3 regions of the Pantoea cypripedii genome follow, and region 2 is predicted to be linked to each of the others. Evidence: predicted binding sites of a transcription regulator. Region 2 holds the regulator's gene; each other region holds the start of a gene.

Region 1 (3,283 bases), 3.8 Mb from region 2:
CGCTTCAGCACGCGATCTCGGGTTGTTCGCAGCGGCCAATACCATTTCGGCATCGTGGACCTTTATTCCACTGGCCATCATCACTTCCAGCTTTTCGGAAATATTCAGAGAACGTGGCGAAGCGGCAATTAAGCTTACGGCGCGTCTGAATGGGTATGTGTTGGGTGTTTCACTGATTCTGTTATTTGTCATCGCCTTATATGGTGAAAAAATAATCATTGCTTTATATGGTCACGATTACACGCAGTCGGGAAGTCTCATTACGTTGCTATCGATAGCCTCCAGTTTTTCGGCGATGGGGACTGTCGCATATCGCTATATCGTTAAAGAGGGTGGATTTAATTATCTGCTCAGGAAAATTCTCTGCCTGGTCGCCATCGGTCTTCCGATGTCGTGGTGGCTGATCCAGGGGTACGGCATCATGGGGGCTGCCTGGAGCGTTTTCCTGACAGAACTTCTGTCCCTCACCGTAATGAATTACTTCTTCAGAAACGGCGTCATTTACAAGATTCAGGTTTCCTCACTCAACTACAAAACCTACAAATGAGGTCAGATATGCTTAAGTTGAAAGATGAACTGAGAAAAAGTGTGCGGTATTTCATCAGGAAAATGCCCTGGGCTTATCAGGATCGGATTTTTTACTTCCGTAAATTCCGCCGCCTGCCCAATCTGCGTGAGCCGAAAGTGTTTAACGAGAAGATCCTGTACCGTAAGTTTGTTTATGGCGACTATCAGAATTATGGTCGTCTGTCGGATAAATATTCGGTGCGTGATTACGTCGCTGAAAAGATAGGCGGTGAATATTTGATTCCATTGCTGTATGAAACCAGCGATCCGCATTCACTGCATACGCTGCCGAGCTGGAAGAACACGGTGATCAAGCCAAATCACGGTTCCAATATGGTGGAAATCCTGCTGGAAGAACCGGATGCGCTGAAAAAGCAGCAGATCATCAGCAACTGCCAGCGCTGGCTGAAAAAAGATTATGCGGATGAGGCGCGTGAGATTCATTACCGCTACATCAAGCCGCGCATTCTGGTGGAGAAATATATTGGTGATGGGAAAACCGCGCCGATTGATTACAAGTTCCATATGTTTAATAAACGCGATGGTAACTTCGAATTTGTGTTGCAGGTGATTTACAACAGATGCAATCCGCTGATATCAATGAATTTTTATGTCAATAATCTGGACGAGGCCTATCACAAAATCCGTGATACCGGCCTGGATATCTCGTCGCAGCTGGCAGCACTGCAACATGCCTTAGCGTTGAGTAAGAAACTGGCGAGTGATTTCGATTATGTTCGTGTTGATTGGTATATCCACGAACAGCAGGTTTACTTTGGCGAGCTGACTTTTACGCCTGGCGCTGGGATGGTCACCGGACTGGATCGTGGGCTTAATCAGATGATGGGTGATATGTGGATTCAGGACCGTCTCGGTGCGAAGACGCCGGGCGGTGCGGTGGGGGATGTCAAGATCCCGGCCGTATTGAAGAAAATTTGAAATCACACAGCAAAATAAAAAACCCCGCGATGCGGGGTTTTTTATTGGGGGGAAATCAGGGCATTGGCCAATCGGCAGGGGTCTGGCTCATCACCTCAACGAAGGCGTTTTTGGTGATTTCCATAAAGTTATGCAGATTTTCCATGCTCAGGGTGATTCCCAGCAGGCCGGTGACAAACCAGCAGGACATGCCCAGGCCGATTCCGCCGCACATCAGCGCCATCACATGGTGGCTGTTCTGACGAAAACGAATTTTCAGGGTGCTGGCGAAAAACATCATTATTGCGCTCAGCAATTCCCAGCGCATAACGATAAGACTGGTGGTTAAAGTAGCCATCTGCAACGAACCTCTATGAATCAGTAACATCCCTGACATTCATCGGACATCACTGGCGGCAAAGAAGGAAGGTCAGGGAGGCCCTTCAGGCCGTCGTATTACGCATTATTTTGTGACTTGTGTCACATTATATCACTCGATTTGAAATTTTGAACAAAATTTATACCTGGTATGGTAGAAAAAATTTTATCGACGTTGTGCGAGGTGCGATTGATAGGCAGGGGGGACGAACTGCGCCCGCAGGGGGGCGCGCAGACAGGATTAGCGGATCGGGCAGCACTCGCCGGTGGTACGCTGGGTAAAGCTGGCCAGGTTCTCGTTGCAATCAAAGCTCACCAGGCGTGGACGCTGGATCATCGCCTGACGACGCATGGTGTGGCGATAGGCCGTCGGTGTTTGCGAGAACTGACGACGAAACACGCGGGAAAAAGTTTGTTGCGAGTCATAGCCGTACTGCATCGCAATATCAAATACCGGGCGTTGCGTCTGGCGCAGTGCTTCTGCTGCCAGCGTTAAACGGCGTTCGCGGATATAGCCGCCCAACGTTTGTTTCGTCACGGTACGGAACATACGTTGCAGGTGCCATTTGGAATAACCTGATTTGGCCGCTACTTCATCAATTGACAGGGTTTTATCCAGATTCTGATCGATCCAGTGCGTCAGTGAATGAATGATTTCCTCTTGCATCATAACCACATCCTTCTGAGTAGAGATTCGAAGTTTCAATGGGGAACGAGTATAATTCCTCAAGTTAACTTGAGGTAAAGAGCCAAATGAAAAAAGAACGCAACTACCCGAAGCCGGTACTGACGCCGGGCGAAGTGGCAAAGCGCAGCGGCGTGGCGGTCTCGGCGCTACATTTTTATGAGACCAAAGGATTGATCTCCAGCACGCGCAATAACGGCAACCAGCGGCGTTACAGCCGCGATGTGCTGCGCCGCGTGGCGATCATTAAAATCGCGCAACGTATCGGTATTCCTCTCGCCACGGTGAGCGATAGCCTGATGCATGTGCCTGCCAACAAACGTATGTCGACCCAGGAATGGGACGCGCTGACCCAGCACTGGCGCGAGGAACTGGATAAACGCATCGAAACGCTTACGCGCCTGCGTAACGATCTCGACGGTTGTATTGGGTGCGGTTGTCTGTCGATGCGTGATTGTCCGCTGCGTAACCCCGGCGACCGATTGGCAGAACAAGGTTCAGGGGCGGTGTTACTCGATCCACAACAGGACGAGCAGAAACGCTAAGACGTCATCATCTATACTTGCCGGGTCAATCCATTGGTCAGGAAGCCATGATGATCACCGTTCACCATCTTGAAAATTCCCGTTCACATCGGGTGCTGTGGCTGCTGGAAGAGTTATCAGTGCCTTACCAAATTAAGCGTTACCAACGTGAAGGCACCTTGCTGGCACCGGAGTCGCTGAAAAAAGTCCA
Region 2 (3,283 bases):
CCGCTGGCGGTCGGCCATCAGGTCACGGGTATAAAGGGGTTTCTGCGTACGCAAGACGCGGGCAATCCGGCTGAAGTGGTACAGGCAAAAATTACCGACCGGATTATCCGGGTGCTGGCGCGCAATCTTTTCCAGCGCCCCGAGCTGCTTCTCCATATGAAAGCGCTCAGGTAACTGGTGATACAGGATGGCATCAGCCAGCAGCCGCAGCCGCGCCGAGATGGTTTTCGCGTTCCAGCGGATCACCGCTTCAGCGTGGCTCTGCTCCACCAGCTTTTGCACTTCTTCGGGCTGGTGCAGGCTGACCGAGATATGTTCCTGGAGATCAAGTGCCACCTGGAAGGCGCGCGTCAGGCGTTTATGGCTGTTGTTGCGGCTGGCAGACAGCATATGCATTTGCTGATAACAGGTGGTGATCAGGTCGACCGCTTTTTGCTGGCGAGCCAGCAGCGGAGGCAGCGCCTTTTCCGGATCGGTCAACTGCGTCAGCAGGGTATATTTGGCATCGCAATAATCCGCCAGCTCGCGATACAGCAGGCTGAGGGTTTCACGCATCGGCTGTTCTTTCCACAGCCAGAACCAGAACCAGTTAAACAGCCCGTACCACAGCGTGCCGCCGATATACAGCAGCGGCGGTACCCATATCGGCATGCGTCCTGCGAGGCTTAGCGTGAAGATGGCGGCGATAAGGGTGCCGGGCAGCAAGCGGCCATGCAACGGACTGATTTCGCCAGTGACGCCCACCAGCAGCGGCAGAGCCAGCATAATCAGCGGTAAAGGAACATGGTAATCCGTCAGCCACTGAATCAGAAAGCTGCCGGTGGCAAACAGGGATCCGCCGACAATCAGGCGTTTAAAGAAACGTTTATGTGGTGTATCCAGCCCCGCAATATTGCAGCAGGCGGGAACCAGCGAGAACAGCAAACCTTTTTGCAGGTCGCCAAACAGCCAGCCGAGAGCCACGGGCAGGCAAAGCACCAGCGTTTGCCGCAGGGCGTAATTAACTTCGGGATGATAGATGATTCGGCGCCACATCAGCTCATCGCAGACAAAAACGGCGCGATGTGACCATCACGCCGTGGGTGAGAAGGAATTAGCGGGTGCCGTAAACGACGATGGTTTTACCATGTGCGGAGATCAGGTTTTGATCTTCCAGCATTTTCAGAATACGGCCAACTGTCTCGCGTGAGCAGCCGACGATCTGACCAATTTCCTGACGGGTGATTTTGATCTGCATCCCGTCCGGGTGGGTCATGGCATCAGGCTGTTTGGCCAGATTGAGCAGCGTCTGCGCAATGCGACCGGTCACATCAAGGAAGGCAAGGTTGCCGACTTTTTCTGATGTCACCTGCAGGCGACGTGCCATCTGCGCCGAAAGACGCATTAAAATATCCGGGTTTACCTGAATCAGCTGACGGAATTTTTTGTAGGAAATTTCAGCCACTTCGCAGGCAGTTTTTGCTCGTACCCAGGCACTGCGTTCCTGACCTTCTTCGAACAGGCCAAGCTCGCCGATGAAATCCCCCTGATTGAGGTAGGAGAGGATCATCTCTTTGCCTTCTTCATCTTTAATCAGTACCGCAACGGCACCTTTCACGATGTAGTAGAGCGTTTCCGCTTTTTCACCCTGGTGAATCAGGGTGCTTTTGGATGGATATTTGTGAATATGGCAATGGGACAGGAACCATTCGAGTGTAGGGTCTGTTTGCGGTTTGCCGAGAACCATTCGCTATTATCCTCTGTTGTAATCGTGCCCAAAACACAGGGGGCAATTTTCCCTGTCAGGCGGTGAAATCGTAGAGCGCTTCCAGTAAAGGAAATTATTCGGGTGGACTCTTAAGCCAGGCTTCTGATTCTTCCCGCCTTCGTCTATTACGACGAAAATATTTTCAGCTCTGTTTGTAGCACAGCTTTTGCTAGCTGTCTTCTGTTGTCTCGCTTCAGCAAAAGGGCGATTAGTCTGGATTGCTGTTTCTCAGGTGAAAGCGTACTCTGGCGGCAAATCAGCCGATTCAGGAGAAAGAATAATGCAGGCACGAGTCAAATGGGTGGAAGGGCTTACCTTTCTCGGAGAATCCTCATCGGGTCATCAGGTATTAATGGATGGGAACTCGGGTGATAAAGCGCCGAGTCCGATGGAGATGGTGCTGATGGCGGCGGGTGGTTGCAGCGCAATTGACGTGGTGTCTATCCTGCAAAAAGGGCGCAATGAAGTGACCGATTGCGAGGTGAAACTCACCTCTGAGCGTCGTGAAGAAGCGCCACGGATTTTTACACACATCAATCTGCATTTTATTGTCAGCGGCAAGGATTTGGGCGATAAAGCGGTGGCGCGTGCAGTGGATCTTTCGGCAGAAAAATATTGTTCGGTGGCGATCATGCTCGGCGAAGCCGTCGACATCACCCACAGCTATGAGGTAGTTGAGGCATAGCACGAACGTAGCGGCGCGATTAATCGCGCGGGTTTTTTCGTGCAGCATGTACGGGATCATGCGATTAATCGCGCGGGTTTTTTCGTGCAGCATGTACGGGATCATGCGATTTATCGCGCGGTTTTTTTCGCGCAGCATGCACGGGATCGCGCGATAAATCGCGCCGCTACGGAAATGACAGGTTATTCAATCCGTTTACCTTCAATCAGTCGCTGCACCAGCGGTGTCATAATCAACTCCATCGCCAGCCCCATTTTGCCGCCCGGCACCACCAGGGTGTTCATATGCGAGATAAAGGAATTCTGAATCATTGCCAGCAGGTAGGGAAAGGCAATGCCTTCCAGCCCGCGAAAATGGATCACCACGAAGCTTTCATCCAGTGACGGAATTTCACGCGCGGCAAACGGATTCGAGGTATCGACGGTGGGCACGCGCTGGAAGTTGATATGGGTGCGCGAGAACTGTGGCGTGATGAAGTTGATGTAATCCTCCATCGAACGCACCACCGAATCCATCACCGCTTCGCGTGAATGGCCGCGTTCGCTGGTGTCGCGAATCAACTTCTGAATCCACTCAAGGTTGACGATCGGCACCACGCCGACCAGCAAATCTACGTGTTCGGCCACATTGTGCTGCTGCGTGACTACGCCGCCGTGCAGTCCCTCATAAAACAGCACATCGGTGTTTTCCGGCAACGGCTGCCACGGCGTAAAGGTGCCAGGCACCTGGTTCCACGGCACGGCTTCATCGTAGGTGTGCAGATATTTGCGCGACTGCCCGAGGCCGGATTGGCCGTATTGTTTGAAGGTTTGCTCCAGCAGGCCAAAATCGTTGGCCTCCGGTCCGAAGTA
Region 3 (3,283 bases), 330 kb from region 2:
GATTTGTCGATCCCAATGCGCCAGCCGTACAAAGTCATTCAGGTGGTTTTCAGGCTGGCAACACCAGCGTAGTAACGGTGAAGCAGGCAGAAGAGATGAAGGACGATAGCTGGATCACCGTGCGCGGTTCTCTGGAGAAGCAAATAGGCAAGGAGGATTACTTGTTCCGCGATGAGACCGGCAGCATGAAGGTCGAAATTGATCACAAGCATTGGAATGGGCAAACCATTTCACCGAAGGATCGGGTTGAGCTGACAGGTGAGCTGGATAAAGATTTCAATGCGATTGAGCTGGATGTGAAACAAGTGAAAAAACTGCCGTAAACGCATTCAGGGGCTGCCATGGCAGCCCCTTTTCGTTATTGCACCAGCCAGACGGAGTGCTGCCCCGGTGTGTTGCCCTGCGTCCAGTAGGCCGCTTTATAGGTTTTCCCCTGATAAATGACACTATCGCCGCCGGAATAGGCCATCGATGCTTTCCATTCTGTTATCTGAGATGGATTGGCCAGTTTCCAGGCATCGTTATAACCGGGTCTGAATAGCGTCCAGTATTTCGCGACGTATTTGATCCCTTCATAGGTCACTTTGTCCCCTGCCACATAAGGCGTACCCGCTTGCCATTCCGGAAACTCGGTGCCCGGCTGATCCGGTGTGGTCGGATTTTCCGGTGCAGTGACTGTTATGGTCACGCGTTTAGTGTCTTGTTTGCCATTTTTGCTCACGGTTAATTCATAGATGGCGGTACCGCTGGAATTCGCTGGGAAGAGGGCGCGAACCTTAGCCTGTCCTAATGCGCTTACCCAGCCACCCTTTTCTTCTTCCTGTAGCCAGAAGCTGCCCTTGCCTCCTGTGACTTTCCAACTGTATGAATCGGCATTTTTACTGCCGGAAGCATCCAGCTCGCGGACAATCGATCCATCAGATGAGCTGATGACGCTAAAATCGGCAGGCACCACCGCGACAGGCGCGTTATCGGTGTTGCCACCGGAATTATTATCTCCGTCAAATGTTCCTCCGGCGCTCATAATGACTTCGGTCGGATACGTACCGGTCATGTCATAGGTTGCGCAGGTATTGGGGTTCGAATCGGAGATATAGCTCTGCCATGGGGTGGCGGTATCGGAATACACACCCGAGACGTCATTGTACTTAACAACAAAATTGGTACGTTGCGCGCAGGTGAGTTCTCCGTTCAAAAACCACTCAGCCCAGCCCAACAGGCTTGGTTGCAGATCTGACCAACGAGCAGGTACGGATACGATACCGATGATGGTCTCTTGACCGGTAGTCTGATCGGTGACAGAACCTTGCCAGGTTGTCAGACTTTGCGCGGCATCCTGTCCGGTACGTTTCACGTTGAAGGTATATTTATGGCCAACTTCCCAGTCATAAGGAATATGGCAACTCATACCGGTATCGGGGTCGGTCGAATCTGCGCCGCGCTTACAGGCTTCAACGTTACTTTGGGTGCCTTTGCCGAAAATGCTGAACAGCGCGGTTTTGCCATACTCACCATTTGGCTGGAGACCAAAATAAAAAGCGCCTTCACTCATATACCAGCCCTGATAAGCCCAGTACCAGGGTGGCGCTTCATTTGTCATTTCCTGCACTTCCATGCTTGCCGTCAACGCGCTGAGCATTTTGCTGCTCTGCATGTTGGGATGGGTGCTGAAATGTACGTTCGGTGTGCGGGCTTTATCTCCCTGATCGTTATGCGCTTTTGCCACAGGCACATTGACAGTTAAGAGCGAGAGCGCAATCAAACTTCCGAGTGTTTTCACCTTGAAATTCATCATTGTCCTTAGATAAATCCATCTGTATTTACAGCCAGCGGATGGTTGTTCAGTGTTGGTTTTTGCGTGAAGTGACATATCCGGACACATCAGAAAACATATTGACATGAGGTTAAATAAGGAATTTCTCCTGAAAACCAGGTGAGTTCTTTAGTCGGAGGTAAAAGAACTCAGGTTTTTTCCGCCTAACTCAAATTTTCCCCGGTACAAGCGAAACGTTTCGATGGCGATCACATTTCCGTGATGTCGCCATTGAGTTGCGGTGGACATTTTATACACTCCGGTCAGCGAAACGTTTCGCTGTGGAGTGGAAGAAATGAAGAAAGGTCGCTTGTTAAACGCTGAAATCTCTCATGTGATTGCCCGTCTGGGACACACGGATACGCTGACGATTGCTGATGCGGGGTTACCCATTCCGCTGGGGCCGCAACGTATCGATCTGGCGCTGACGCCAGGTACGCCCGGGTTTTTACAGGTTGTTGAGGTGGTAACTGAAGAGATGCAGGTCGAAAGCGCTCTGATGGCGGAAGAGATTAAGCAACACAATCCGCAGCTCCACAGTGCTCTGCTCGCCGTGCTCGAAGCCTTGCAACAGCACCAGGGAAATACCATTGCCGTTAGTTACATCAGTCATGAACAGTTCAAACAACAGACTCAGCGTAGTCAGGCGGTCATTCGCAGCGGAGAGTGTTCTCCGTATGCGAATGTCATCCTGAGCGCGGGCGTTACCTTCTGAGGTCGTTATGCAACCGTTATTGCAACTCAAAGGGATTGAAAAGTCATTTCCCGGTGTGAAAGCGCTGAAGGGCGCATCGCTGTCGGTCATGCCGGGGCGTGTCATGGCGCTGGTGGGGGAAAACGGTGCCGGTAAATCCACCATGATGAAGGTGTTGACGGGTATCTACAGCATGGATGCGGGATCGCTACAGTGGCTGGGCCAGGAAACCACTTTCTCCGGGCCGAAAGCGTCACAGGAAGCTGGCATCGGCATTATTCACCAGGAACTGAATTTGATCCCGCAACTGACGGTCGCGGAGAACATCTTCCTTGGGCGTGAATTTGTTAACCGTTTTGGCCGCATCGAGTGGAAAAAGATGTATGCCGAAGCGGATACGCTGCTGCAACGCCTCAACCTGCGTTTCAACAGCCATAAGCTGGTGGGTGATTTGTCGATTGGTGACCAGCAGATGGTGGAAATCGCCAAGGTACTCAGTTTTCAGTCGCGGGTGATCATTATGGATGAACCGACTGATGCGCTGACCGATACCGAAACGCTGTCGCTCTTCCGCGTCATTAATGAACTGAAGGCGCAGGGCTGCGGCATTGTCTACATCTCCCACCGTATGAAAGAGATTTTCGAGATTTGCGATGACGTCACGGTGTTCCGTGATGGTCAGTTTATTGCCGAACGTACGGTCAGCGAACTCAGCGAAGATAGCCTGATTGAGATGATGGTGGGTCGTAAGCTGGAAGATCAATATCCACATCTCG

Evidence for each region. Region 2 encodes CRP, which controls carbon source genes, mostly activating them, when cyclic AMP is high. Its sites were predicted from a motif close to ATGTGANNNNNNTCACAT; they were not measured.
Region 1: HA50_RS01385 (YjcB family protein) is a predicted target of CRP. The motif match lies at 1,954-1,971, and genes of this name have one in related genera.
Region 3: rbsD (D-ribose pyranase) is a predicted target of CRP. The motif match lies at 2,011-2,028, and genes of this name have one in related genera.

What each region holds. Positions count from the first base shown of each region.
Region 1 is NZ_MLJI01000001.1:310,785-314,067, forward strand. Features, by position in the region: gene HA50_RS01375 (MATE family efflux transporter) at 1-547, shown strand, start outside; gene HA50_RS01380 (ATP-grasp fold amidoligase family protein) at 556-1,506, shown strand; gene HA50_RS01385 (YjcB family protein) at 1,562-1,843, opposite strand; gene soxS (superoxide response transcriptional regulator SoxS) at 2,105-2,533, opposite strand; gene soxR (redox-sensitive transcriptional activator SoxR) at 2,617-3,093, shown strand; gene HA50_RS01400 (glutathione S-transferase family protein) at 3,144-3,283, shown strand, end outside.
Region 2 is NZ_MLJI01000001.1:4,073,173-4,076,455, reverse strand. Features, by position in the region: gene HA50_RS19120 (YccS/YhfK family putative transporter) at 1-1,035, opposite strand, end outside; gene crp (cAMP-activated global transcriptional regulator CRP) at 1,094-1,726, opposite strand; gene HA50_RS19110 (OsmC family protein) at 2,028-2,432, shown strand; gene HA50_RS19105 (phosphoribulokinase) at 2,615-3,283, opposite strand, start outside.
Region 3 is NZ_MLJI01000001.1:4,400,852-4,404,134, reverse strand. Features, by position in the region: gene HA50_RS20615 (YgiW/YdeI family stress tolerance OB fold protein) at 1-323, shown strand, start outside; gene HA50_RS20610 (DUF3472 domain-containing protein) at 359-1,870, opposite strand; gene rbsD (D-ribose pyranase) at 2,109-2,528, shown strand; gene rbsA (ribose ABC transporter ATP-binding protein RbsA) at 2,536-3,283, shown strand, end outside.